3 regions of the Planococcus donghaensis genome follow, and region 2 is predicted to be linked to each of the others. Evidence: a T-box and tRNA genes for the amino acid it is inferred to sense, from the RefSeq annotation. Region 2 holds a T-box; the other regions hold tRNA genes.
The links. The T-box of region 2 lies ahead of tyrS (tyrosine--tRNA ligase). A T-box ahead of a tRNA ligase gene usually reads a tRNA of that ligase, here a tRNA-Tyr.

Region 1 (9,669 bases), on a different replicon from region 2:
GCTCAATTGCTTACGAAGAGCTTCTCGCCCTCGGTGTATACGCGTCTTTACCGTTCCTAACGGCAAATCCAAAATTTCACTGATTTCCGCAAGTGGCAATTCTTCAATATACTTTAATACAATAGCGGCACGGTACTTATCTGGCAAGCGGCTGATTTCGTACTGTACCCGCTCTTGAACTTCCATCCGCATTAACTCTTCTTCTGGTAGTTCATCCTCATTGGCAATTTTCGAATACATATTCAAGCCTTCCGTCCCGCGCACTTCAGCATCCAAGTGATAATCCGGCTTTTTCTTACGGATTCGATCGATGCATAAATTGGTGGCGATGCGGTATAACCAAGTAGAAAATTTCCGATTCTGATCAAACGTATGAATATTTACATACGCACGCATAAAAGCTTCTTGCGCAATATCTTCTGCTTCCTGCTTGTTACCAAGCATACGAAAGCAAACTTGATACAGCTGATGCTGGTAAAGCTCCACGATTTCGGCGAATGCGTTCTGATCGCCTTTTATTACTTTTGCTATTCGTTTGTTCACTAACGCATCCATGATCTCATTTCCCTCCGCCTATGCGGCTGTACTTTATATACGTATCTCTCTTTAAAAAGTTTCACTTATTTTTTCTTATTCTATCGTATCAGACAATACCCAAATAAATCCAACTAATTTTTTAACGATTTAGATTTGAAAAAGTTGCGACGTATTGTTATTTTTTATAACAAAAATAATAGCTCAAGCGAGTCTAATAAAAAAAGATCGTAGACAACTCCATGGAGTTTTCTACGATCCTTTCACCTAAAAGAACTTATAATAATTTTTCGCCGAACAATGAACCGATCAACGCAACTGCTACATCAGCTGTTTTGTTTTTCTCATCAAGAATCGGGTTTACTTCTACAAATTCAGCAGACGTAATGATGTTTGCATCAAACAACATTTCCATTGCTAAATGGCTTTCACGGTAGCTAATGCCGCCTGGAACGGGTGTCCCAACGCCTGGCGTGTACATTGGATCAATGCCATCAAGATCTAATGATAAGTGAACCGCATCTGTGTTGCGCTCTTCTTTTAAGTACTTAATCGATTCTTCGATTACGGCATGCATGCCCATTTTATCAATTTCGTGCATGCTATAAACGCGAATGCCGTGTTCTTTGATCAATTCACGCTCACCAGGGTCTACTGAACGAGCTCCGATGATGACAATGTTTTCAGGTTTTACTTTTGGTGAATACCCGCGAATGTTCGTCAATTTTTCATGACCATGTCCAAAGCTTGCTGCAAGCGGCATGCCGTGGATGTTACCTGATGGTGACGTATCGCTTGTGTTCATATCTGCATGCGCATCATACCAAATAACGCCTAAGTTTTCGTGACGTTCTGAAATTCCAGCAAGTGTACCAATCGCAATACTGTGATCGCCACCTAATACTAATGGGAAATTTCCAGCTTCTGCTACGTTAAATACTTTATCGCCTAACGCTTCTGTTGCTTTAGTAATCGCTTTCAAATTACGTAAGTTTGTTTCTGTATCTACACTGCCGTCTGTTTGACCAATCAGGATGTCCCCTTCATCTGTAACGCGATGGCCTAACTCTTCGATGCGGTCTACAACACCTGCATAACGGATAGCGCTTGGTCCCATATCAACACCACGACGAGTTTGACCGTGGTCCATTGGAACTCCGATAATAGAAATATTTAATTTATTCATTATTTTATACCCCCTTAGCAAGATAGACTTATTGTAACCGCTAAGGTCTCTTTGGCTCAACTGTACAATTTCACGTATATTTATTCGCTTTTTTCGCCAAATCTTTTTTCACTTTTGGCCACTCTTTATCGATAATGGAATAGACCACTGCATCTCGCGGTTTGCCATTTGACCGAATTCGCTCATTTCGAAGAACTCCTTCTTTAACCGCTCCGATCCGTTCAATCGCCTTCTGCGAGCGCACATTTTCAGCATCTGTCTTAAACTGAACACGAATCATGCCACGTTCTTCAAAACAATAGCTAAGTAACGCACGTTTAACAGATGTATTGACATGCGTCCGCTGTGCTGACAACGCATAAAATGTTGCTCCCATTTCACAGCTTTTATTCGTATCATCAATTGCATATATACGGGTCGTACCGATAACTTCTGCTGTTTCCGGATTTTCCACCGCAAAAATAAGTACATTTGACTGATTCATTCCCGCTTCTAGCCACGCCACCATATCTTCAAAATTTTCGACTTGATTGAGCATATGCTCAAAAATCTTCGGTGTATACAAAGCCCATAACGCTTCAAAATCATCTCTTTTTAATAACCGTAAACGAATGCCATCTGATTCAATAATCATCCCGATCTCTCCTTTTTACGTAAAGTATACCGACTGGATGTGCTCTACAAAATCTTCTTCAAGTGCACCCATTTGTTTTGTTAGAAAATAAGTAGAAACTGCGGGCAGCGGAAACAAATCAAAATGTGCTTCCATTAAGCGACCTTCCACCAATTCGCGCCGCACTATGGATTTGGGCAAAAACGATGTCCCTAGCCCTTCTTGTATAAAGCGTTTCACAATATGTGCTTGTGTCACTTTCATTGTTCGAATTCCAGGCATCTGGAGGCGTAATTTTTCCAATAGCTCTTCCCAAAAAACAGGATGATGATGCGTAAACAAAATCGATTTTCGTAAAGTTTCTTCTATTGAAATGGCTGGTCCTGTTTCATCGTCATAAGCATCTCTTGGCAAAATAAATAACAATGGATCCTCATATACAACAAGCGATTCAATCGTACGACTAATAGACGGTAAAGCAGAAATTCCAGCCGATACTTCTTCTGTTTCAACCAAATCCTCTATAGCTTCTGATTCTTCCACCCGGATGACTAGCTCAACCTCTGGATGTTGTTCTGTAAAAGACCGCAGCACATAAGGCAAAACCGTTTCGGCCATTAACGGGGAAATCGCCAATGTCCATTTCTTTCGGTAGCCTTGAGCAAAAGCGTGCAATTCTTCCACACTGCCATCTAGTTGCTCTAACACTTTCTGTGCTTTTTCTTTAAAATGTCGGCCTTCTTCTGTTAACGATACCCGATTATGACTGCGCTTAAATAAAGAGAGTCCTAAATTTTCTTCCAATAATCGAATATGGACCGTTACACTTGGCTGCGACATCAACAAGCGCTCTGACGTTTTTCTGAAATTCAAGGTTTCTGCCGCATCCACAAACGTTCTCAACCATTGAACTTCCATAACATCCCTCATTTCGATTAATATTTTTAATTGTCTTAATTATATATCTTTAATTTTTATTATCAATCGCTAGGAGTAAACTAAAAGAAAAGGAGGAATTCACATGTTTCAAAAAGGATTAAAAGGCGTAGTAGCTGTTCAAACTGCGATTGCTTCTGTGGACGGGGACTTAGGGGAATTACGCTATCGTGGTGAACTGGTTGAAGCGGTTATCCAAGAGAAATCATTTGAGGAAACAGCTTATTTTCTTTGGTACGGTCAATCACCAAACGTCCAACAACTCGAGCAACTTCAACAACAATTGCTGTTTTACCGAAAACTACCTGAGCATATTGTTCAAATTACAGAGCTTTTGCCAAAAGAAATCTCATTAATGGATGCTATGCGAACATTGGTATCCGCTTATACACATACCAAATTCCAAGCCTTATCTTCTCAAGAACAAGCCATTGCACTTACAGCAGCGTTACCGGTAATGACCGCAGCTTTTTACCGCATTCAAAATGGACAGCAACCCGTTGAACCGAGAGATGATTTAGGACACACCGCTAATTATCTTTGGATGATCAACGAACAACTGCCTTCTGCTGTGCAAACAGAAGCGCTCGAAACGTATTTAAAACTAACGATGGAACATGGCATGAATGCTTCAACGTTTGCGGCACGTGTTACCATTTCAACGGAGTCCGACTTAGTATCCGCCATCACCTCAGCTCTTGGCACCATGAAAGGCCCTCTTCACGGGGGTGCCCCGTCAGGCGTTATCGATTTACTGGATACGATAAAAACGGAAGATCGCATCGCTCCAATTATTGAAGAAAAATTAAATAATGGAGAAAAAATTATGGGCTTTGGTCACCGAGTTTACCGGACAGAAGATCCACGGTCCATCATCCTTCGAAAAAAATGCCTAGCGCTTCAAGGAGAAGATGCGTGGCTCGATTTAGCAGTGACAGCAGAAGCCTATATTGTTAAAAAGCTCAATAAACAAAAGCCTGGTCGGGCACTTTACACCAATGTAGAATTTTATGCAGCAGCGATTATGCGATCTATTGAGATGCCGACTCAATTGTTTACACCCACTTTCAGTGTGGCGCGCATCGTGGGATGGACAGTTCATACAATCGAACAACAAGAAAACAACGTCATCTTCCGTCCACAGTCCGAATACATCGGAACCTAAAAAAAACCCGTATCCAAATGAATGGATACGGGTTTTTTACACATGGATAGTACAAATACACATGGAACAATGGAGCCTAGGGGGCTCGAACCCCTGACCTCGTCACTGCCAGCGACGCGCTCTCCCAGCTGAGCTAAGGCCCCGCGCTGAACAGGCGCAAGGATGTTAAAAGAATGAGCCATGAAGGATTCGAACCTTCGACCCTCTGATTAAAAGTCAGATGCTCTACCAGCTGAGCTAATGGCTCACAATAAAAAATGGCTGGGGTACCTGGATTCGAACCAGGGCATGACGGGATCAAAACCCGTTGCCTTACCGCTTGGCTATACCCCATCGGTACTCATAATAAAACTGGTGGTGGGGGCAGATTCGAACTGCCGAACCCGAAGGAGCGGATTTACAGTCCGCCGCGTTTAGCCACTTCGCTACCCCACCGTATACAGTTATGAAAAGAATGGTGGAGGATGACGGGATCGAACCGCCGACCCTCTGCTTGTAAGGCAGATGCTCTCCCAGCTGAGCTAATCCTCCAAAATGGTGACCCCTACGGGATTCGAACCCGTGTTACCGCCGTGAAAGGGCGGTGTCTTAACCGCTTGACCAAGGGGCCTTGCATAATAAAATCGTTTATTTCATTCCCTATTAGAGAAACCTTGTAAAAACAAAAGCTTCCAACCGGATTCGAACCGGTGACCTCTTCCTTACCATGGAAGCACTCTACCTGCTGAGCTATGGAAGCAAGGTAAAAGAATCATTAGGAATAAAAAATAAACATAGAATAGCCCAGCGACGTCCTACTCTCACAGGGGGAAACCCCCAACTACCATCGGCGCAAAAGAGCTTAACTGCCGTGTTCGGGATGGGAACGGGTGTGGCCTCTTTGCCATCATCACTGGACTATTTGGTTGAGTGCTTGTTCACTCAAAACTGGATAAACGACATTGGAACGGGCAAGTCTTCGTGTACATGGTTTTGGTTAAGTCCTCGATCGATTAGTATTCGTCAGCTGCACATGTCGCCACGCTTCCACCTCGAACCTATCTACCTCATCGTCTTTGAGGGATCTTACTTGCTTGCGCAATGGGAAATCTCATCTTGAGGGGGGCTTCGTGCTTAGATGCTTTCAGCACTTATCCCGGCCACACATAGCTACCCAGCGATGCCCTTGGCAGAACAACTGGTACACCAGCGGTGTGTCCATCCCGGTCCTCTCGTACTAAGGACAGCTCCTCTCAAATTTCCTGCGCCCGCGACGGATAGGGACCGAACTGTCTCACGACGTTCTGAACCCAGCTCGCGTACCGCTTTAATGGGCGAACAGCCCAACCCTTGGGACCGACTACAGCCCCAGGATGCGATGAGCCGACATCGAGGTGCCAAACCTCCCCGTCGATGTGGACTCTTGGGGGAGATAAGCCTGTTATCCCCGGGGTAGCTTTTATCCGTTGAGCGATGGCCCTTCCATGCGGAACCACCGGATCACTAAGCCCGTCTTTCGACCCTGCTCGACATGTACGTCTCGCAGTCAAGCTCCCTTCTGCCTTTACACTCTGCGAATGATTTCCAACCATTCTGAGGGAACCTTTGGGCGCCTCCGTTACTCTTTAGGAGGCGACCGCCCCAGTCAAACTGCCCGCCTGACACTGTCTCCCAAGCCGATCAGGCTTGTGGGTTAGAATTTCAATACAACCAGGGTAGTATCCCACCGACGCCTCCTCCGAAGCTGGCGCTCCGGGCTCTAAGGCTCCTACCTATCCTGTACAAGTTGCACCAAAATTCAATATCAGGCTACAGTAAAGCTCCACGGGGTCTTTCCGTCCTGTCGCGGGTAACCTGCATCTTCACAGGTACTATAATTTCACCGAGTCTCTCGTTGAGACAGTGCCCAGATCGTTACGCCTTTCGTGCGGGTCGGAACTTACCCGACAAGGAATTTCGCTACCTTAGGACCGTTATAGTTACGGCCGCCGTTTACTGGGGCTTCAATTCGCACCTTCGCTTGCGCTAAGCACTCCTCTTAACCTTCCAGCACCGGGCAGGCGTCAGCCCCTATACGTCACCTTACGGTTTTGCAGAGACCTGTGTTTTTGCTAAACAGTCGCCTGGGCCTATTCACTGCGGCTCTCTCGGGCTATACACCCTACCAGAGCACCCCTTCTCCCGAAGTTACGGGGTCATTTTGCCGAGTTCCTTAACGAGAGTTCACTCGCTCACCTTAGAATTCTCTTCTCGCCTACCTGTGTCGGTTTGCGGTACGGGCACCTCCCGCCTCGCTAGAGGCTTTTCTTGGCAGTGTGAAATCAGGGACTCTGAGACTCAGTCTCTTGCCATCACAGCTCAACGTATCAGGAATGGGATTTGCCTCATTCCACGCCTCACTGCTTGGACGTGCACAACCAACGGCACGCTCACCTTATCCTTCTGCGTCCCCCCATTGCTCAAACGGCGGGGAGGTGGTACAGGAATATCAACCTGTTGTCCATCGTCTACGCCTATCGGCCTCGACTTAGGTCCCGACTAACCCTGAGCGGACGAGCCTTCCTCAGGAAACCTTAGGCATTCGGTGGACGGGATTCTCACCCGTCTTTCGTTACTCATACCGGCATTCTCACTTCTAAGCGCTCCACAGTCCTTCCGGTCTGACTTCAACGCCCTTAGAACGCTCTCCTACCACGGATCTCTTACGAGATCCATCCACAGCTTCGGTAATCCGTTTAGCCCCGGTACATTTTCGGCGCAGTGTCACTCGACCAGTGAGCTATTACGCACTCTTTAAATGATGGCTGCTTCTAAGCCAACATCCTGGTTGTCTAAGCAACGCCACATCCTTTTCCACTTAACGGATATTTGGGGACCTTAGCTGGTGGTCTGGGCTGTTTCCCTCTTGACTACGGATCTTATCACTCGCAGTCTGACTCCCAAGCATAAATCACTGGCATTCGGAGTTTGTCTGAATTCGGTAACCCGGGATGGGCCCCTAGTCCAAACAGTGCTCTACCTCCAGGATTCTCTATCTTGAGGCTAGCCCTAAAGCTATTTCGGAGAGAACCAGCTATCTCCAGGTTCGATTGGAATTTCTCCGCTACCCACACCTCATCCCCGCACTTTTCAACGTGCGTGGGTTCGGGCCTCCAGTAAGTGTTACCTTACCTTCACCCTGGACATGGGTAGATCACCTGGTTTCGGGTCTACAACTGCATACTCTGTCGCCCTATTCAGACTCGCTTTCGCTGCGGCTCCGCCTTCTCAGCTTAACCTTGCATGCAATCGTAACTCGCCGGTTCATTCTACAAAAGGCACGCCATCACCCATTAACGGGCTTTGACTACTTGTAGGCACACGGTTTCAGGATCTATTTCACTCCCCTTCCGGGGTGCTTTTCACCTTTCCCTCACGGTACTGGTTCACTATCGGTCACTAGGAAGTATTTAGCCTTGGGAGATGGTCCTCCCAGATTCCGACGGAATTTCACGTGTTCCGCCGTACTCAGGATCCACTCTGGAGGGGCAAGGTTTTCGGCTACGGGGCTGTTACCCACTGCGGCGGACCGTTCCAGGTCGCTTCGCCTAATCCTACCTTTTGTAACTCCGTATAGAGTGTCCTACAACCCCAAGAGGCAAGCCTCTTGGTTTGGGCTGATCCCGTTTCGCTCGCCGCTACTCAGGGAATCGCATTTGCTTTCTCTTCCTCCAGGTACTTAGATGTTTCAGTTCCCTGGGTCTGCCTTCTCATGTGCTATAGATTCACACATGGATACTACTCGATTAAAAGTAGTGGGTTCCCCCATTCGGAAATCTCCGGATCACAGCTCACTTACAGCTCCCCGAAGCATATCGGTGTTAGTGCCGTCCTTCTTCGGCTCCTAGTGCCAAGGCATCCACCGTGCGCCCTTTCTAACTTAACCAATGGTTAATTAAAAAGTTGTGACTAAAAGTCACGCGTACTTGAATTTCTTGCATTTGTTTCAATGTCGTTTTATCCAGTTTTCAAAGAACAAGTTGTTGAAAGTCACAAAAAAAGGCGTTGCCGCCTGAAGGTGAACCTTCAAAACTGAACGCAAAACGTCAACCCCGGAGCGCTAGGCGCCCGGTTCCGAATTTATCCTTAGAAAGGAGGTGATCCAGCCGCACCTTCCGATACGGCTACCTTGTTACGACTTCACCCCAATCATCTGTCCCACCTTCGGCGGCTGGCTCCACAAGGGTTACCTCACCGACTTCGGGTGTTACAAACTCTCGTGGTGTGACGGGCGGTGTGTACAAGGCCCGGGAACGTATTCACCGTGGCATGCTGATCCACGATTACTAGCGATTCCGGCTTCATGCAGGCGAGTTGCAGCCTACAATCCGAACTGAGAACGGTTTTATGGGATTGGCTCCCCCTCGCGGGTTGGCAACCCTTTGTACCGTCCATTGTAGCACGTGTGTAGCCCAGGTCATAAGGGGCATGATGATTTGACGTCATCCCCACCTTCCTCCGGTTTGTCACCGGCAGTCACCTTAGAGTGCCCAACTAAATGCTGGCAACTAAGATCAAGGGTTGCGCTCGTTGCGGGACTTAACCCAACATCTCACGACACGAGCTGACGACAACCATGCACCACCTGTCACCACTGTCCCCGAAGGGAAAAGCGTATCTCTACACCGGGCAGTGGGATGTCAAGACCTGGTAAGGTTCTTCGCGTTGCTTCGAATTAAACCACATGCTCCACCGCTTGTGCGGGCCCCCGTCAATTCCTTTGAGTTTCAGCCTTGCGGCCGTACTCCCCAGGCGGAGTGCTTAATGCGTTAGCTGCAGCACTAAGGGGCGGAAACCCCCTAACACTTAGCACTCATCGTTTACGGCGTGGACTACCAGGGTATCTAATCCTGTTTGCTCCCCACGCTTTCGCGCCTCAGCGTCAGTTACAGACCAGAAAGTCGCCTTCGCCACTGGTGTTCCTCACATCTCTACGCATTTCACCGCTACACATGGAATTCCACTTTCCTCTTCTGCACTCAAGTCCCCAGTTTCCAATGACCCTCCACGGTTGAGCCGTGGGCTTTCACATCAGACTTAAAGGACCGCCTGCGCGCGCTTTACGCCCAATAATTCCGGACAACGCTTGCCACCTACGTATTACCGCGGCTGCTGGCACGTAGTTAGCCGTGGCTTTCTGGTGAGGTACCGTCAAGGTACCAGTAGTTAGTTGGTACTTGTTCTTCCCTCACAACAGAGTTTTACGATCCGAAAACC
Region 2 (9,669 bases):
GAACTTTCGTACGCCTTCCAGAGCGTAGCGAATTGTCTGCTGAAATCAACGAACAGTTGATCGTTGAGTACTACTCACGTTAATTCCAACTTGATTTCGAAAACCTCTCAAAACCTTTTAAGGTTTTGGGAGGTTTTTTCTTTATATTTGCGACTTTCGCAAACAAACTTGGGTATCGCGCAAACAAACAGCTCGTATCCGCAAACAAAACACTCCATCCCGCAAACAAAACCAGCGTTCCTCATTATAAATCACAAAAAATCCCTAGAACCAGTAACGGTTCTAGGGATTTTCACATCAAAACGAATCAACTTTATTTTGTTTTAGTGCTTGGGCTAGTGTATTGTACACTTCAATATCTACAAACTTAATACCTAACTGCACAGCTGTTTGAGCGATCACTGGACTAATACCAGATAACGCCACCTTCACGCCGATAATTTCCAAACCTTTGATTAGCTGAAATACTTGTTGTGCAACCATCGTATCGATCATGGGCACACCTGATAAATCAATAAACAATTTTTCTAAATCGTGTTTAGAACTTTGAGCTAATGTTTTTTCAAAGATAATTTCAGCTCTGTGTGGTGTAATTTCGCCAACTAGCGGCAGCATTCCAATTTTGTTCGCTAATAAAATGACCGGTGCACTCATTTCCACAATCATCTGCTGCTGTGAATTCATACGTTTTTCAGCAGCCTTCGAATTTTGGTCCGTAAATTCGACAATGACTTTGCTAATGATGCGGACAACTGCTTGTGTCCACTCCATCAATTGCTCATGACTAACTTGTTCTTTATGATCTAATGCATACTTTGCAAGTTCGCATAAATATTGTTCTTGAGTACGGAAAAACTCACCAATCACCTCTACAATGGGTGTTTCAAGATGAGCTTCATCTTTTACGATAGATTCGATCCATCCTTGAAAATTTTCTACAAAATCCGTGTTTTCTTTTTGAAACATGGTGCAAAAGCGTAGATGAAATTCGTGATTCTGTTTTTTAAGCAATGCTATTTTATCAGGATCCGTCGAACCGTAAACACCAGCCTTACTTTTGTCTAAAGAACTATACCAGTCCTCTGTCATTTTTGAAGTCCGTGCGCTTAAGTGTTCATATAAGTCTTGATCTTTCAACATTTAACAGCTATTGCTTCAAATCGATTGTCCATACACATGTTCAAACTTGCATCGATTCGGCAATAGCTTCACCCCGCTCTCGCTATTAATTTCACATCAATTGTTTAGTAAACTTTATTAAATCTGTTTTTATCTACACCTGTATATCTACCCAAAACTCAGCTAATTAAACCAGAGCTCTTTTTTCAGAGATAGTTGAAGTATGTAAAAAAGTGTTCCTGTATTTTACAACTTGTGTTCTTTCTTCCTTATAATACTTTGTTTTCACAGTTTCTTCAAATAGGAAGAAACTTTTTGGTTAGTCATGGTAAACTGGAAAAAATGGAGGTGGAGTTAGATGCGAATTATTTCAATATGTCCAAGTAACACGGAACTTTTAGCATTTTTAAACGCTGAACATTTGTTAGTCGGGATTGATGATTATTCTGATTGGCCTAAAGAAATTACGACTTTGCCTCGACTCGGACCTGATTTATCCATTCGTATGGATGAGCTCGAGGCATTAAAACCTGATATAGTTTTGGCTTCGTTAAGTGTTCCAGGAATGGAAAAAAACGTGGATGAATTAGTAAAACGAAATATTCCACACCTTGTCCTCGATCCGCAATCACTTGACGAAATCGGACAAGACTTATTGCAAGTAGCTGATGCATGCGGGATTGATGCAACGGCTATCCACTCTGAATATTTGGCTGTTATCGAAGACATTAAGTCGCGCGGAAACCGAGCAAGTAACCGGCCTTCGTTATACTGGGAATGGTGGCCAAAGCCTGTGTTCACTCCTGGCAACATCAACTGGCTAACTGAAATTAGCCGCATGACCGGTGCTCGCAACCTTTTTGATGACACCGAATCTGCCAATATTCAAACCGATTGGGCGGATGTATTAGAACGTCAACCCGACTACATTTTACTTGCTTGGGTTGGTGTATTAACATCAAAAGTAAAACCAGAATTAATTAAAAAACGGCCTGGCTGGAAGGATATGAAAGCTATCGATCACATTCATGTGATGGAAGAAGAGTTGTATTGTCGTCCTTCTCCACGATTAATTGAAGGCGCAATCCGTTTAGGTAAACTAATTCATCCTGAGGAATTTAAAGACATGGAGTTGCCTCGCTTTATCAAAGAAAAACAACTATAACTTAAAAAGGACGACCGAAAATTTCGGTCGTCCTTTTATCATTATTATTGAAATTGAACCATATGGTATTTCTTTTTACCGCGACGAATAATGGCAAATGCATCATCTAAGCGATCTTTTTCGTCAACCATGTATTCTACATCCATTACTTTTTCACCATTTACTGAAATTGCACCATTTGTAACATCTTCGCGGGCTTGGCGTTTTGAAGAAGAAATGCCTGCTTCTACGATTAAATCTACAATCGACTTGTCTTCTTTAGACATTTCTATAGAAGGAACATCTTTAAATGCAGCTTTCATCTCCGAAGATGACAAAGCTTTCAAATCTCCACTAAACAACGCTTTAGTAATGCGCTGAGCGTCAGCTAATGCTGCTTCTCCGTGAATAAGTTTGGTCATTTCTTCAGCCAATGTTTTTTGTGCTTGGCGCAAGTGCGGTTCTGTTTCTACTGCTTTTTCTAACGTTTCGATGTCTTCACGGCCAATAAACGTGAAAATCTTCAAGTACTTGATCACATCTGCATCTGCAGCGTTAATCCAAAACTGGTAAAACTCGTATGGAGAAGTCTTTTTCGGATCTAACCAGACAGCCCCACCGGCTGATTTTCCGAATTTGGTGCCATCTGCCTTTGTCACAAGTGGAATGGTAATACCAAATGCTTTTGATTCTTCATCATGTGTTTTGCGAATCATTTCAAGGCCTGAAGTAATATTGCCCCATTGATCAGATCCACCGATTTGAATACGGCAGTTGTGTTCGTTATACAGGTGATTAAAGTCAATCGCTTGGATTAATGTGTACGAAAACTCAGTAAACGAAATTCCTGTTTCAAGACGTGAAGCAACCGAATCTTTGGCTAACATGTAATTTACGGAAATCAATTTACCGTAATCACGTAAAAACTCGATGACACTCATTGCTCCTATCCAATCACGGTTGTTGACCATTTTCGCCCCATTTTCAGATTTAAAATCAAAAATTTGTTCCATTTGAACTTTAATTCCTTCAACGTTGCGGTCAATTTGTTCAGTCGTTTGCAATTGACGTTCTTCATTGCGTCCTGAAGGGTCTCCAATCATTCCTGTCGCTCCACCCACTAGTAAAATTGGCTGATGACCATGCATTTGAAAACGACGTAATGTGAGTAACGGAACAATATGTCCAATGTGCATACTGTCTGCTGTAGGATCGACTCCGCAGTATAATGAAATTTTCTGTTCGTTTAATAATTTCTCCATGCCTTCTTCATCGGTTTGTTGGTACAACAAACCGCGCCATTGTAAATCTTGAATTAATTCGTTCGTCATTGTTGTTCCTCCTCTAAATGGTTGATCGATGAGAGCGTTAAAAATCCCCATAAAAAAGTCCCTGCATGAATTGTTCATGCAGGGACGCATTTGCGCGGTACCACCCAGCTTGGAGAACTTTGTCTCCCTCTCATCATGTGCCGAACGGGGCACTTCCGTAAACTCCAAACCTGTAATTCGATTCATGCATTTTGACCGGTTTGCACCACCCACCAGCTCTCTATACAAAATTGCACAATCTACTTCGGATTCTTCACTGTTTAAATATGAAATATACTAGTATTTTACTTTATTATTGCAACTTGTCAATATGCTTAGATGCAATTATAAGAATATGATATACTATAAAAGATTTTAGGAGGGCGATAATGTGCGTGATAAATTTAAGTATTGGCTAGGTAAAGCAGAAGAAACAACCGATAGATTGACTTCAACAAAATGGTTCAAGCGAATGAGCATAACAACAGGAGTGATTTGGAACTTAGCATTGATTCTGGCGATTGTTCTAGTTACAGTCGGAGTTTTTGCCGCTTCTGTTGGAGCAGGTTATTTTGCTTCACTGGTAGACGAGGAAAAACTTCGTCCTAAAGAAGAAATGCTCAAAGAAATTTATAGTTTTGAAGAAACTTCCGAAATGTATTTCGACAATGATGTCTATCTCGGAAAACTTCAAACAGATTTAGAACGAAGAGTTACTTCATTAGACAATGTATCAGATTATGCAATAAACGCTGTTCTAGCAACAGAAGATGAATATTTCCATGAACACGAAGGAATCGTTCCAAAAGCGATTTTCCGTGGTTTGATGCAAGATGTGTCAAATGCAGACACCCAAACAGGTGGTTCTACTTTGACGCAACAATTGATAAAAAACCAAATACTAACCAACGAAGTTTCTTACGAGCGAAAAGCAAAAGAAATTCTTCTTGCTATGCGTTTAGAGAAATTTATGGATAAAGACGAAATCATGGAAGCCTATTTGAATATCATTCCGTATGGCCGAATTTCCTCAGGTGCACATATTGCCGGCATTGAAACAGCCGCTAAAGGAATATTCAATGTATCGGCTAAAGATTTAAACTTGCCACAGTCGGCATTTATCGCCGGCATTCCAAAAGCTCCTTACACTTATACGCCCTATGCTGAAGGCGGAGTTGTAAAAGAAGAAGAAGCATTAGCTCCAGCTTTGGATCGAATGAAAACCGTTCTTTTCCGTATGAAAGAAACGGAATACATTACACAAAAAGAATACGATGAAGCAATGGCATATGATATTGTTGCGGATTTCCGTACAGGTGAAAAACGCTCATACTCCGAGTTCCCGTATGTCACAGTTGAAATCGAAAAACGGGCGTCTCGTATTATTATGGATGTACTAGCAGAGCGAGATGGTATCGATCCTGTTACCTTAAAAGAAAACAACAAACTTTATGAGGAATACGCAATTTTAGCGGATCGAGCTGTTAGATCTAATGGTTATCGAATTCACTCGACGATCGATAAAGACATTTATCTAGCTCAAGAAGAAGCTCAAAAGTCGTATGAATCTTTTGGTACAACTGCGTTAGGTAAAGGCTATAACGAAGTTGGAGAAGTAATAGACAAAGAGTATCCTGTTCAACTTGGTAGTATTATGATTGAAAATGGCACCGGACGCATCCTCAGTTTTGTTGGTGGCCGAAACCATGAAATCGAAAAGTTAAACCATGCGACTTCAGCTTATCGTTCAATGGGATCTACCGTAAAACCTTTATTGGTTTATGGCCCTGCTATTGAATTGGGTCAAATTGGTGCAGGTTCTCCTCTTGTCGATGTAAAATTCGAATATATGGATGGCAATGACATATGGAGTCCTAGCAACTTTATTTCATCTAGTGAGCAAGGAATTATGCCTGCACGAGATGCGTTAGCGCAATCTCAAAACTTACCGACAATTCGCTTGTTTGCTCAAATTCAACAACAACTGCCGATTCAATATATGATGAATGCGGGCTTTACACGCGTTGAAGAATCGGAGAATAATAATCCATCTTCTGCTTTAGGCGGCGGAATTGAAGCCTCTGTTGAAGAAATTGCCAGTGGTTATGCAATGATTGCGAATAACGGTCAATATGTAGCGCCAACCATGATTGATAAAATCGAAGACGCTGATGGCAACGTTATTTACGAACATAAAACAGAAACAAAAGAAATATTTACCCCTGCTACGTCTTATGTGTTAACAGATATGCTACGCGATGTTTTTAAAACAGATCGTGGTACTGCAAATCGCGCAAATCGTTTGTTGAAATTCGATGCTGATTTCGCAGGTAAAACTGGTACGACTCAAAGTACTACAGATGTATGGTTAGTCGGTTATAACCCGAACGTAACGATGGGACTATGGCTTGGCTACGACACAGAAAAAATCAAGTTATCGAAATTTGAAAACCGTGATTTGCCCGCTTCATTGCGCGTCAATCAAGTATGGGCTCGCTTAATGAACGCTAGTTATGATGCAAAACCAAAACTTGTTGGCACTGCAGAGAAATTCAAACAGCCTGATGGGGTTGTTACTAAATCGTTCTGCGGTATTTCTGGACTAGCTCCAGATGAGGCCTGCAAAAACGCAGGACTTGTTCGTTCAGATTTATTTAATGCTAAAGCTATGTTGCCTACAGAAAAAGACGATAGTTTTACAAGTGGTTCGTACACAACAATTGATGGCAAACGTTTTGCCGTGTTGTCTAATACACCAAGCGACTTTATCTCAGGCGGTGGAATTGGTGTTTCACAAAAATACATCGATCGCATGATGGCTCCGTTTGGAGGAGATGCGAGCAAACTATTCCCAGGCAACTCAAAATTCTCTTCGATTGTTGCAAGCGCTGAGTTTAAAGCGGATGATGCTGCTCCTGGTAGTGTTCAAGCAGCAATTAATGGGAAAACCATTACATGGTCCAACTCTGGATCAAATGATGTTGTGGGTTACAGAGTTTACAAAGGTGGTTCGCGTATAGCTTCAATTTCAGAAGCTCAAAGCAATTCCTATACGGCGAGTTCTCCTGGAAGCTATACAGTTGTAGCGGTAGATATTACAGGTAAACAATCAGCGGCTTCAAACAGTGTCACAATTGCCGCACCAAAACCGGAGCCGAAGCCAGAACCAAAACCGGATCCTGAACCAAAACCAGATCCTGAGCCGAAGCCAGATCCTGAACCAAAACCAGATCCTGAACCAAAGCCAGATCCTGAACCAAAACCAGATCCTGAACCAAAACCGGATCCTGAGCCAAAACCGGATCCTGAGCCAAAACCGGATCCTGAGCCAAAGCCAGATCCTGAGCCAAAGCCAGATCCTAAACCAGATAAACCGGAAAAACCAGAAAAACCAGATTCTAAACCCGATAAACCAGCCGAAGGTGACGCAACCTAACAACATGAACCCGATTCGCTTTTCTAGCGAATCGGGTTTTTTTAATTCAAAAAGCAGCGGACAGAAATTACTGTCCGCTGCTTTGAATGATCAATCTTCCATTGTAGACAAGTCACCTGCTGGCAAATCCAATTCCCATGCTTTTAAGACACGGCGCATAATTTTCCCGCTACGTGTTTTCGGCAGTTTGTCTTTAAACTCGATTTCGCGCGGTGCTGCGTGTGCAGCTAATCCTTTTTTAACAAACTGTTGAATTTCTTGTACTAATTCTTCTGATGGTTCGTATCCATCAACTAACGCTACGAATGCTTTGATGATTTCTCCACGAACCGGATCGGGTTTACCAATGACGCCAGCTTCAGCAACGGCTGGATGTTCAAGCAATTTACTTTCTACTTCGAACGGTCCAACGCGTTCTCCTGAAGTCATTATGACATCATCTACACGTCCTTGGAACCAGAAATAGCCTTCTTCGTCCATATAAGCCGAGTCTCCCGACACATACCATTTATCCTTCAAGAAATACGAATCGTATTTTGCAGGATTGTTCCAAATTTGGCGCATCATTGATGGCCACCCTTTTTCAATCGCCAAGTTCCCCATTTGGTTTGGTGGCAATTCATTTCCTTGGTCGTCGACAATAGCAACATTGAGTCCAGGAATGGGTTTCCCCATAGATCCTGGTTTAATGGCCATTGACGGGAAGTTACAGATTGTTTGCGCTCCTGTTTCTGTCATCCACCATGTATCATGAATGCGTTTATCAAATACTTGTGCTCCCCATCTCACCACTTCTGGGTTTAACGGTTCACCTACCGACAACACGTGTCGAAGTGTAGATAAATCATATTCTTTTACCAATGCATCTCCTGCTCCCATTAACATACGGAATGCCGTAGGCGCACTATACCAAACCGTCACACCAAAGTCTTCAATCGCCTTATACCAACCTTCTGGTGAAAATCTTCCGCCAAGAATAACCGTAGTAACCCCGTTTAACCAAGGAGAAAACACACCATAAGCAGTACCAGTTACCCACCCTGGGTCAGCTGTACACCAGTATATATCCGTTTCGTTGAAATCCAACACCCATTTACCTGTTTGGTATTGCTGCACCATTGCATATTGGGCATGCAGTACACCTTTAGGCTTACCAGTAGATCCAGAAGTATAATGAAGTACCAATCCATCTTCTTTATCTAACCATTCAACTTCAAATTTATCGGAGCTCACTGATAAATGTTTCATGACATCAATATAGCCATCCTTTTCTTCGACGTCATCCCCAACAAGGAAAATCGTTTCTAAGTTTGGCAAGCGATCATACGGAACACGCTCTAATAATTCTGGTGTTGTAATAATCGATTTGGCTTCGCTGTCATCAAGTCGGTCGTAAATAGCACCTTCCATAAACGCTTCAAATAACGGTCCAACAATAAGTCCCATTTTCAATGCGCCAAACATTAAGAAATACAATTCTGGAGAACGTGGCATGAAAATAAAAATACGATCTCCTTTTTCTAGGTTTGAATTCGCTTTCAACAAATTCGCTGCACGATTGGTCATGCGTTTCATTTCATAAAACGTGTATGATTCATTTCGGTTTTGATCTTTATAATAAAGAGCGACTTTGTTTTTCCGGTCAGAATCTGCATGGCGGTCAATGGCTTCGTGAGCCATATTTACTTTACCGCTTTGGTACCAACTAAATTCTTTCTCGACTTCTGTCCAATCGAAGTTAGCTGCTATTTCTTCGTAATTATGTAATTGATGTACTCCTGGTTTTGCTTGTAATGCTTCTACTTTCATTCCATTCACCCTTTCGTATTGATTACTTACATTCTACAACAATGTCACAATTGAATGCGAACTATTTTAATTGTTTAGAAAAAACAGCTAATTCTGTCGGCTTTTTTCCAAAACATTTATTGTTCATGTATAATAAACCTAATTGCATCTGACAGGCGGTGAATTGATGGAACACAAGAAAACCTATAACTCTATGGAATTAGAAACTGAACATGGCTCAATCATGATCGAAGGTCCGATTGCGGGAAAAGAACTAAGTGAGCTTGAATTTCACGAAGATTTAGTGGCTTTTAGGCCTCCCGCTCAGCAGCATAAAGCCATTATCGAAATTGCGGATTTGCCAGAAGGACGTATTCTCATCGTTCGGGCTGACAAGATGATTGTCGGCTATGTCACTTTCCTTTATCCAGACCCTTTAGAACGTTGGTCGGAAGGAAATATGGACAACTTAATCGAACTTGGGGCAATTGAGATCATTCCAAAATACAGAGGCAACGGTGTCGGCAAAGCCTTACTGAAAGTTTCGATGTTGGATGATGCTTTTGAAGATTTCATCGTTATTACAACCGAGTATTATTGGCATTGGGATTTAAAAGGAACTGGATTAAATGTATGGGAATACCGAAAAGTCATGGAAAAAATGATGCAGGCCGGCGGATTAGAATATTATGCCACCGACGACCCTGAAATCAGCTCACATCCAGCGAATTGCTTGATGGCCAAAATTGGCAGCCGAGTCGATAATGAATCCATTCAACAATTTGATCGACTCCGGTTTATGAATCGCTATATGTATTGATTTACTTTTAAAGGGGTGCTTTTATGTTAGTTGAAGAAATTATGAAAACCGA
Region 3 (9,669 bases), 1.0 Mb from region 2:
TATACTTTAATACAATAGCGGCACGGTACTTATCTGGCAAGCGGCTGATTTCGTACTGTACCCGCTCTTGAACTTCCATCCGCATTAACTCTTCTTCTGGTAGTTCATCCTCATTGGCAATTTTCGAATACATATTCAAGCCTTCCGTCCCGCGCACTTCAGCATCCAAGTGATAATCCGGCTTTTTCTTACGGATTCGATCGATGCATAAATTGGTGGCGATGCGGTATAACCAAGTAGAAAATTTCCGATTCTGATCAAACGTATGAATATTTACATACGCACGCATAAAAGCTTCTTGCGCAATATCTTCTGCTTCCTGCTTGTTACCAAGCATACGAAAGCAAACTTGATACAGCTGATGCTGGTAAAGCTCCACGATTTCGGCGAATGCGTTCTGATCGCCTTTTATTACTTTTGCTATTCGTTTGTTCACTAACGCATCCATGATCTCATTTCCCTCCGCCTATGCGGCTGTACTTTATATACGTATCTCTCTTTAAAAAGTTTCACTTATTTTTTCTTATTCTATCGTATCAGACAATACCCAAATAAATCCAACTAATTTTTTAACGATTTAGATTTGAAAAAGTTGCGACGTATTGTTATTTTTTATAACAAAAATAATAGCTCAAGCGAGTCTAATAAAAAAAGATCGTAGACAACTCCATGGAGTTTTCTACGATCCTTTCACCTAAAAGAACTTATAATAATTTTTCGCCGAACAATGAACCGATCAACGCAACTGCTACATCAGCTGTTTTGTTTTTCTCATCAAGAATCGGGTTTACTTCTACAAATTCAGCAGACGTAATGATGTTTGCATCAAACAACATTTCCATTGCTAAATGGCTTTCACGGTAGCTAATGCCGCCTGGAACGGGTGTCCCAACGCCTGGCGTGTACATTGGATCAATGCCATCAAGATCTAATGATAAGTGAACCGCATCTGTGTTGCGCTCTTCTTTTAAGTACTTAATCGATTCTTCGATTACGGCATGCATGCCCATTTTATCAATTTCGTGCATGCTATAAACGCGAATGCCGTGTTCTTTGATCAATTCACGCTCACCAGGGTCTACTGAACGAGCTCCGATGATGACAATGTTTTCAGGTTTTACTTTTGGTGAATACCCGCGAATGTTCGTCAATTTTTCATGACCATGTCCAAAGCTTGCTGCAAGCGGCATGCCGTGGATGTTACCTGATGGTGACGTATCGCTTGTGTTCATATCTGCATGCGCATCATACCAAATAACGCCTAAGTTTTCGTGACGTTCTGAAATTCCAGCAAGTGTACCAATCGCAATACTGTGATCGCCACCTAATACTAATGGGAAATTTCCAGCTTCTGCTACGTTAAATACTTTATCGCCTAACGCTTCTGTTGCTTTAGTAATCGCTTTCAAATTACGTAAGTTTGTTTCTGTATCTACACTGCCGTCTGTTTGACCAATCAGGATGTCCCCTTCATCTGTAACGCGATGGCCTAACTCTTCGATGCGGTCTACAACACCTGCATAACGGATAGCGCTTGGTCCCATATCAACACCACGACGAGTTTGACCGTGGTCCATTGGAACTCCGATAATAGAAATATTTAATTTATTCATTATTTTATACCCCCTTAGCAAGATAGACTTATTGTAACCGCTAAGGTCTCTTTGGCTCAACTGTACAATTTCACGTATATTTATTCGCTTTTTTCGCCAAATCTTTTTTCACTTTTGGCCACTCTTTATCGATAATGGAATAGACCACTGCATCTCGCGGTTTGCCATTTGACCGAATTCGCTCATTTCGAAGAACTCCTTCTTTAACCGCTCCGATCCGTTCAATCGCCTTCTGCGAGCGCACATTTTCAGCATCTGTCTTAAACTGAACACGAATCATGCCACGTTCTTCAAAACAATAGCTAAGTAACGCACGTTTAACAGATGTATTGACATGCGTCCGCTGTGCTGACAACGCATAAAATGTTGCTCCCATTTCACAGCTTTTATTCGTATCATCAATTGCATATATACGGGTCGTACCGATAACTTCTGCTGTTTCCGGATTTTCCACCGCAAAAATAAGTACATTTGACTGATTCATTCCCGCTTCTAGCCACGCCACCATATCTTCAAAATTTTCGACTTGATTGAGCATATGCTCAAAAATCTTCGGTGTATACAAAGCCCATAACGCTTCAAAATCATCTCTTTTTAATAACCGTAAACGAATGCCATCTGATTCAATAATCATCCCGATCTCTCCTTTTTACGTAAAGTATACCGACTGGATGTGCTCTACAAAATCTTCTTCAAGTGCACCCATTTGTTTTGTTAGAAAATAAGTAGAAACTGCGGGCAGCGGAAACAAATCAAAATGTGCTTCCATTAAGCGACCTTCCACCAATTCGCGCCGCACTATGGATTTGGGCAAAAACGATGTCCCTAGCCCTTCTTGTATAAAGCGTTTCACAATATGTGCTTGTGTCACTTTCATTGTTCGAATTCCAGGCATCTGGAGGCGTAATTTTTCCAATAGCTCTTCCCAAAAAACAGGATGATGATGCGTAAACAAAATCGATTTTCGTAAAGTTTCTTCTATTGAAATGGCTGGTCCTGTTTCATCGTCATAAGCATCTCTTGGCAAAATAAATAACAATGGATCCTCATATACAACAAGCGATTCAATCGTACGACTAATAGACGGTAAAGCAGAAATTCCAGCCGATACTTCTTCTGTTTCAACCAAATCCTCTATAGCTTCTGATTCTTCCACCCGGATGACTAGCTCAACCTCTGGATGTTGTTCTGTAAAAGACCGCAGCACATAAGGCAAAACCGTTTCGGCCATTAACGGGGAAATCGCCAATGTCCATTTCTTTCGGTAGCCTTGAGCAAAAGCGTGCAATTCTTCCACACTGCCATCTAGTTGCTCTAACACTTTCTGTGCTTTTTCTTTAAAATGTCGGCCTTCTTCTGTTAACGATACCCGATTATGACTGCGCTTAAATAAAGAGAGTCCTAAATTTTCTTCCAATAATCGAATATGGACCGTTACACTTGGCTGCGACATCAACAAGCGCTCTGACGTTTTTCTGAAATTCAAGGTTTCTGCCGCATCCACAAACGTTCTCAACCATTGAACTTCCATAACATCCCTCATTTCGATTAATATTTTTAATTGTCTTAATTATATATCTTTAATTTTTATTATCAATCGCTAGGAGTAAACTAAAAGAAAAGGAGGAATTCACATGTTTCAAAAAGGATTAAAAGGCGTAGTAGCTGTTCAAACTGCGATTGCTTCTGTGGACGGGGACTTAGGGGAATTACGCTATCGTGGTGAACTGGTTGAAGCGGTTATCCAAGAGAAATCATTTGAGGAAACAGCTTATTTTCTTTGGTACGGTCAATCACCAAACGTCCAACAACTCGAGCAACTTCAACAACAATTGCTGTTTTACCGAAAACTACCTGAGCATATTGTTCAAATTACAGAGCTTTTGCCAAAAGAAATCTCATTAATGGATGCTATGCGAACATTGGTATCCGCTTATACACATACCAAATTCCAAGCCTTATCTTCTCAAGAACAAGCCATTGCACTTACAGCAGCGTTACCGGTAATGACCGCAGCTTTTTACCGCATTCAAAATGGACAGCAACCCGTTGAACCGAGAGATGATTTAGGACACACCGCTAATTATCTTTGGATGATCAACGAACAACTGCCTTCTGCTGTGCAAACAGAAGCGCTCGAAACGTATTTAAAACTAACGATGGAACATGGCATGAATGCTTCAACGTTTGCGGCACGTGTTACCATTTCAACGGAGTCCGACTTAGTATCCGCCATCACCTCAGCTCTTGGCACCATGAAAGGCCCTCTTCACGGGGGTGCCCCGTCAGGCGTTATCGATTTACTGGATACGATAAAAACGGAAGATCGCATCGCTCCAATTATTGAAGAAAAATTAAATAATGGAGAAAAAATTATGGGCTTTGGTCACCGAGTTTACCGGACAGAAGATCCACGGTCCATCATCCTTCGAAAAAAATGCCTAGCGCTTCAAGGAGAAGATGCGTGGCTCGATTTAGCAGTGACAGCAGAAGCCTATATTGTTAAAAAGCTCAATAAACAAAAGCCTGGTCGGGCACTTTACACCAATGTAGAATTTTATGCAGCAGCGATTATGCGATCTATTGAGATGCCGACTCAATTGTTTACACCCACTTTCAGTGTGGCGCGCATCGTGGGATGGACAGTTCATACAATCGAACAACAAGAAAACAACGTCATCTTCCGTCCACAGTCCGAATACATCGGAACCTAAAAAAAACCCGTATCCAAATGAATGGATACGGGTTTTTTACACATGGATAGTACAAATACACATGGAACAATGGAGCCTAGGGGGCTCGAACCCCTGACCTCGTCACTGCCAGCGACGCGCTCTCCCAGCTGAGCTAAGGCCCCGCGCTGAACAGGCGCAAGGATGTTAAAAGAATGAGCCATGAAGGATTCGAACCTTCGACCCTCTGATTAAAAGTCAGATGCTCTACCAGCTGAGCTAATGGCTCACAATAAAAAATGGCTGGGGTACCTGGATTCGAACCAGGGCATGACGGGATCAAAACCCGTTGCCTTACCGCTTGGCTATACCCCATCGGTACTCATAATAAAACTGGTGGTGGGGGGCAGATTCGAACTGCCGAACCCGAAGGAGCGGATTTACAGTCCGCCGCGTTTAGCCACTTCGCTACCCCACCGTATACAGTTATGAAAAGAATGGTGGAGGATGACGGGATCGAACCGCCGACCCTCTGCTTGTAAGGCAGATGCTCTCCCAGCTGAGCTAATCCTCCAAAATGGTGACCCCTACGGGATTCGAACCCGTGTTACCGCCGTGAAAGGGCGGTGTCTTAACCGCTTGACCAAGGGGCCTTGCATAATAAAATCGTTTATTTCATTCCCTATTAGAGAAACCTTGTAAAAACAAAAGCTTCCAACCGGATTCGAACCGGTGACCTCTTCCTTACCATGGAAGCACTCTACCTGCTGAGCTATGGAAGCAAGGTAAAAGAATCATTAGGAATAAAAAATAAACATAGAATAGCCCAGCGACGTCCTACTCTCACAGGGGGAAACCCCCAACTACCATCGGCGCAAAAGAGCTTAACTGCCGTGTTCGGGATGGGAACGGGTGTGGCCTCTTTGCCATCATCACTGGACTATTTGGTTGAGTGCTTGTTCACTCAAAACTGGATAAACGACATTGGAACGGGCAAGTCTTCGTGTACATGGTTTTGGTTAAGTCCTCGATCGATTAGTATTCGTCAGCTGCACATGTCGCCACGCTTCCACCTCGAACCTATCTACCTCATCGTCTTTGAGGGATCTTACTTGCTTGCGCAATGGGAAATCTCATCTTGAGGGGGGCTTCGTGCTTAGATGCTTTCAGCACTTATCCCGGCCACACATAGCTACCCAGCGATGCCCTTGGCAGAACAACTGGTACACCAGCGGTGTGTCCATCCCGGTCCTCTCGTACTAAGGACAGCTCCTCTCAAATTTCCTGCGCCCGCGACGGATAGGGACCGAACTGTCTCACGACGTTCTGAACCCAGCTCGCGTACCGCTTTAATGGGCGAACAGCCCAACCCTTGGGACCGACTACAGCCCCAGGATGCGATGAGCCGACATCGAGGTGCCAAACCTCCCCGTCGATGTGGACTCTTGGGGGAGATAAGCCTGTTATCCCCGGGGTAGCTTTTATCCGTTGAGCGATGGCCCTTCCATGCGGAACCACCGGATCACTAAGCCCGTCTTTCGACCCTGCTCGACATGTACGTCTCGCAGTCAAGCTCCCTTCTGCCTTTACACTCTGCGAATGATTTCCAACCATTCTGAGGGAACCTTTGGGCGCCTCCGTTACTCTTTAGGAGGCGACCGCCCCAGTCAAACTGCCCGCCTGACACTGTCTCCCAAGCCGATCAGGCTTGTGGGTTAGAATTTCAATACAACCAGGGTAGTATCCCACCGACGCCTCCTCCGAAGCTGGCGCTCCGGGCTCTAAGGCTCCTACCTATCCTGTACAAGTTGCACCAAAATTCAATATCAGGCTACAGTAAAGCTCCACGGGGTCTTTCCGTCCTGTCGCGGGTAACCTGCATCTTCACAGGTACTATAATTTCACCGAGTCTCTCGTTGAGACAGTGCCCAGATCGTTACGCCTTTCGTGCGGGTCGGAACTTACCCGACAAGGAATTTCGCTACCTTAGGACCGTTATAGTTACGGCCGCCGTTTACTGGGGCTTCAATTCGCACCTTCGCTTGCGCTAAGCACTCCTCTTAACCTTCCAGCACCGGGCAGGCGTCAGCCCCTATACGTCACCTTACGGTTTTGCAGAGACCTGTGTTTTTGCTAAACAGTCGCCTGGGCCTATTCACTGCGGCTCTCTCGGGCTATACACCCTACCAGAGCACCCCTTCTCCCGAAGTTACGGGGTCATTTTGCCGAGTTCCTTAACGAGAGTTCACTCGCTCACCTTAGAATTCTCTTCTCGCCTACCTGTGTCGGTTTGCGGTACGGGCACCTCCCGCCTCGCTAGAGGCTTTTCTTGGCAGTGTGAAATCAGGGACTCTGAGACTCAGTCTCTTGCCATCACAGCTCAACGTATCAGGAATGGGATTTGCCTCATTCCACGCCTCACTGCTTGGACGTGCACAACCAACGGCACGCTCACCTTATCCTTCTGCGTCCCCCCATTGCTCAAACGGCGGGGAGGTGGTACAGGAATATCAACCTGTTGTCCATCGTCTACGCCTATCGGCCTCGACTTAGGTCCCGACTAACCCTGAGCGGACGAGCCTTCCTCAGGAAACCTTAGGCATTCGGTGGACGGGATTCTCACCCGTCTTTCGTTACTCATACCGGCATTCTCACTTCTAAGCGCTCCACCAGTCCTTCCGGTCTGACTTCAACGCCCTTAGAACGCTCTCCTACCACGGATCTCTTACGAGATCCATCCACAGCTTCGGTAATCCGTTTAGCCCCGGTACATTTTCGGCGCAGTGTCACTCGACCAGTGAGCTATTACGCACTCTTTAAATGATGGCTGCTTCTAAGCCAACATCCTGGTTGTCTAAGCAACGCCACATCCTTTTCCACTTAACGGATATTTGGGGACCTTAGCTGGTGGTCTGGGCTGTTTCCCTCTTGACTACGGATCTTATCACTCGCAGTCTGACTCCCAAGCATAAATCACTGGCATTCGGAGTTTGTCTGAATTCGGTAACCCGGGATGGGCCCCTAGTCCAAACAGTGCTCTACCTCCAGGATTCTCTATCTTGAGGCTAGCCCTAAAGCTATTTCGGAGAGAACCAGCTATCTCCAGGTTCGATTGGAATTTCTCCGCTACCCACACCTCATCCCCGCACTTTTCAACGTGCGTGGGTTCGGGCCTCCAGTAAGTGTTACCTTACCTTCACCCTGGACATGGGTAGATCACCTGGTTTCGGGTCTACAACTGCATACTCTGTCGCCCTATTCAGACTCGCTTTCGCTGCGGCTCCGCCTTCTCAGCTTAACCTTGCATGCAATCGTAACTCGCCGGTTCATTCTACAAAAGGCACGCCATCACCCATTAACGGGCTTTGACTACTTGTAGGCACACGGTTTCAGGATCTATTTCACTCCCCTTCCGGGGTGCTTTTCACCTTTCCCTCACGGTACTGGTTCACTATCGGTCACTAGGAAGTATTTAGCCTTGGGAGATGGTCCTCCCAGATTCCGACGGAATTTCACGTGTTCCGCCGTACTCAGGATCCACTCTGGAGGGGCAAGGTTTTCGGCTACGGGGCTGTTACCCACTGCGGCGGACCGTTCCAGGTCGCTTCGCCTAATCCTACCTTTTGTAACTCCGTATAGAGTGTCCTACAACCCCAAGAGGCAAGCCTCTTGGTTTGGGCTGATCCCGTTTCGCTCGCCGCTACTCAGGGAATCGCATTTGCTTTCTCTTCCTCCAGGTACTTAGATGTTTCAGTTCCCTGGGTCTGCCTTCTCATGTGCTATAGATTCACACATGGATACTACTCGATTAAAAGTAGTGGGTTCCCCCATTCGGAAATCTCCGGATCACAGCTCACTTACAGCTCCCCGAAGCATATCGGTGTTAGTGCCGTCCTTCTTCGGCTCCTAGTGCCAAGGCATCCACCGTGCGCCCTTTCTAACTTAACCAATGGTTAATTAAAAAGTTGTGACTAAAAGTCACGCGTACTTGAATTTCTTGCATTTGTTTCAATGTCGTTTTATCCAGTTTTCAAAGAACAAGTTGTTGAAAGTCACAAAAAAAGGCGTTGCCGCCTGAAGGTGAACCTTCAAAACTGAACGCAAAACGTCAACCCCGGAGCGCTAGGCGCCCGGTTCCGAATTTATCCTTAGAAAGGAGGTGATCCAGCCGCACCTTCCGATACGGCTACCTTGTTACGACTTCACCCCAATCATCTGTCCCACCTTCGGCGGCTGGCTCCACAAGGGTTACCTCACCGACTTCGGGTGTTACAAACTCTCGTGGTGTGACGGGCGGTGTGTACAAGGCCCGGGAACGTATTCACCGTGGCATGCTGATCCACGATTACTAGCGATTCCGGCTTCATGCAGGCGAGTTGCAGCCTACAATCCGAACTGAGAACGGTTTTATGGGATTGGCTCCCCCTCGCGGGTTGGCAACCCTTTGTACCGTCCATTGTAGCACGTGTGTAGCCCAGGTCATAAGGGGCATGATGATTTGACGTCATCCCCACCTTCCTCCGGTTTGTCACCGGCAGTCACCTTAGAGTGCCCAACTAAATGCTGGCAACTAAGATCAAGGGTTGCGCTCGTTGCGGGACTTAACCCAACATCTCACGACACGAGCTGACGACAACCATGCACCACCTGTCACCACTGTCCCCGAAGGGAAAAGCGTATCTCTACACCGGGCAGTGGGATGTCAAGACCTGGTAAGGTTCTTCGCGTTGCTTCGAATTAAACCACATGCTCCACCGCTTGTGCGGGCCCCCGTCAATTCCTTTGAGTTTCAGCCTTGCGGCCGTACTCCCCAGGCGGAGTGCTTAATGCGTTAGCTGCAGCACTAAGGGGCGGAAACCCCCTAACACTTAGCACTCATCGTTTACGGCGTGGACTACCAGGGTATCTAATCCTGTTTGCTCCCCACGCTTTCGCGCCTCAGCGTCAGTTACAGACCAGAAAGTCGCCTTCGCCACTGGTGTTCCTCCACATCTCTACGCATTTCACCGCTACACATGGAATTCCACTTTCCTCTTCTGCACTCAAGTCCTCCAGTTTCCAATGACCCTCCACGGTTGAGCCGTGGGCTTTCACATCAGACTTAAAGGACCGCCTGCGCGCGCTTTACGCCCAATAATTCCGGACAACGCTTGCCACCTACGTATTACCGCGGCTGCTGGCACGTAGTTAGCCGTGGCTTTCTGGTGAGGTACCGTCAAGGTACCAGTAGTTAGTTGGTACTTGTTCTTCCCTCACAACAGAGTTTTACGATCCGAAAACCTTCGTCACTCACGCGGCGTTGCTCCGTCAGACTTTCGTCCATTGCGGAAGATTCCCTACTGCTGCCTCCCGTAGGAGTCTGGGCCGTGTCTCAGTCCCAGTGT

Region 1: it encodes a tRNA-Tyr, which carries the amino acid that the T-box ahead of tyrS (tyrosine--tRNA ligase) is inferred to sense. The anticodon was not compared.
Region 3: it encodes a tRNA-Tyr, which carries the amino acid that the T-box ahead of tyrS (tyrosine--tRNA ligase) is inferred to sense. The anticodon was not compared.

What each region holds. Positions count from the first base shown of each region.
Region 1 is NZ_CP016544.1:2,459-12,127, forward strand. Features, by position in the region: gene sigW (RNA polymerase sigma factor SigW) at 1-555, opposite strand, end outside; gene rocF (arginase) at 812-1,720, opposite strand; gene BCM40_RS16135 (GNAT family N-acetyltransferase) at 1,791-2,354, opposite strand; gene BCM40_RS16140 (LysR family transcriptional regulator) at 2,370-3,251, opposite strand; gene BCM40_RS16145 (citrate synthase/methylcitrate synthase) at 3,355-4,434, shown strand; tRNA gene BCM40_RS16150 (tRNA-Ala) at 4,505-4,577, opposite strand; tRNA gene BCM40_RS16155 (tRNA-Lys) at 4,609-4,681, opposite strand; tRNA gene BCM40_RS16160 (tRNA-Gln) at 4,693-4,767, opposite strand; tRNA gene BCM40_RS16165 (tRNA-Tyr) at 4,787-4,869, opposite strand; tRNA gene BCM40_RS16170 (tRNA-Val) at 4,890-4,965, opposite strand; tRNA gene BCM40_RS16175 (tRNA-Glu) at 4,970-5,044, opposite strand; tRNA gene BCM40_RS16180 (tRNA-Thr) at 5,101-5,173, opposite strand; rRNA gene rrf (5S ribosomal RNA) at 5,216-5,331, opposite strand; rRNA gene BCM40_RS16190 (23S ribosomal RNA) at 5,407-8,338, opposite strand; rRNA gene BCM40_RS16195 (16S ribosomal RNA) at 8,543-9,669, opposite strand, start outside.
Region 2 is NZ_CP016543.2:1,211,406-1,221,074, reverse strand. Features, by position in the region: gene rpsD (30S ribosomal protein S4) at 1-83, shown strand, start outside; gene BCM40_RS06120 (STAS domain-containing protein) at 298-1,140, opposite strand; gene BCM40_RS06115 (cobalamin-binding protein) at 1,478-2,284, shown strand; gene tyrS (tyrosine--tRNA ligase) at 2,329-3,594, opposite strand; T-box leader at 3,672-3,860, opposite strand; gene BCM40_RS06105 (transglycosylase domain-containing protein) at 3,965-7,009, shown strand; gene acsA (acetate--CoA ligase) at 7,100-8,818, opposite strand; gene BCM40_RS06095 (GNAT family N-acetyltransferase) at 8,985-9,617, shown strand; gene BCM40_RS06090 (acetoin utilization AcuB family protein) at 9,641-9,669, shown strand, end outside.
Region 3 is NZ_CP016543.2:183,521-193,189, reverse strand. Features, by position in the region: gene sigW (RNA polymerase sigma factor SigW) at 1-448, opposite strand, end outside; gene rocF (arginase) at 705-1,613, opposite strand; gene BCM40_RS01000 (GNAT family N-acetyltransferase) at 1,684-2,247, opposite strand; gene BCM40_RS00995 (LysR family transcriptional regulator) at 2,263-3,144, opposite strand; gene BCM40_RS00990 (citrate synthase/methylcitrate synthase) at 3,248-4,327, shown strand; tRNA gene BCM40_RS00985 (tRNA-Ala) at 4,398-4,470, opposite strand; tRNA gene BCM40_RS00980 (tRNA-Lys) at 4,502-4,574, opposite strand; tRNA gene BCM40_RS00975 (tRNA-Gln) at 4,586-4,660, opposite strand; tRNA gene BCM40_RS00970 (tRNA-Tyr) at 4,680-4,763, opposite strand; tRNA gene BCM40_RS00965 (tRNA-Val) at 4,784-4,859, opposite strand; tRNA gene BCM40_RS00960 (tRNA-Glu) at 4,864-4,938, opposite strand; tRNA gene BCM40_RS00955 (tRNA-Thr) at 4,995-5,067, opposite strand; rRNA gene rrf (5S ribosomal RNA) at 5,110-5,225, opposite strand; rRNA gene BCM40_RS00945 (23S ribosomal RNA) at 5,301-8,233, opposite strand; rRNA gene BCM40_RS00940 (16S ribosomal RNA) at 8,438-9,669, opposite strand, start outside.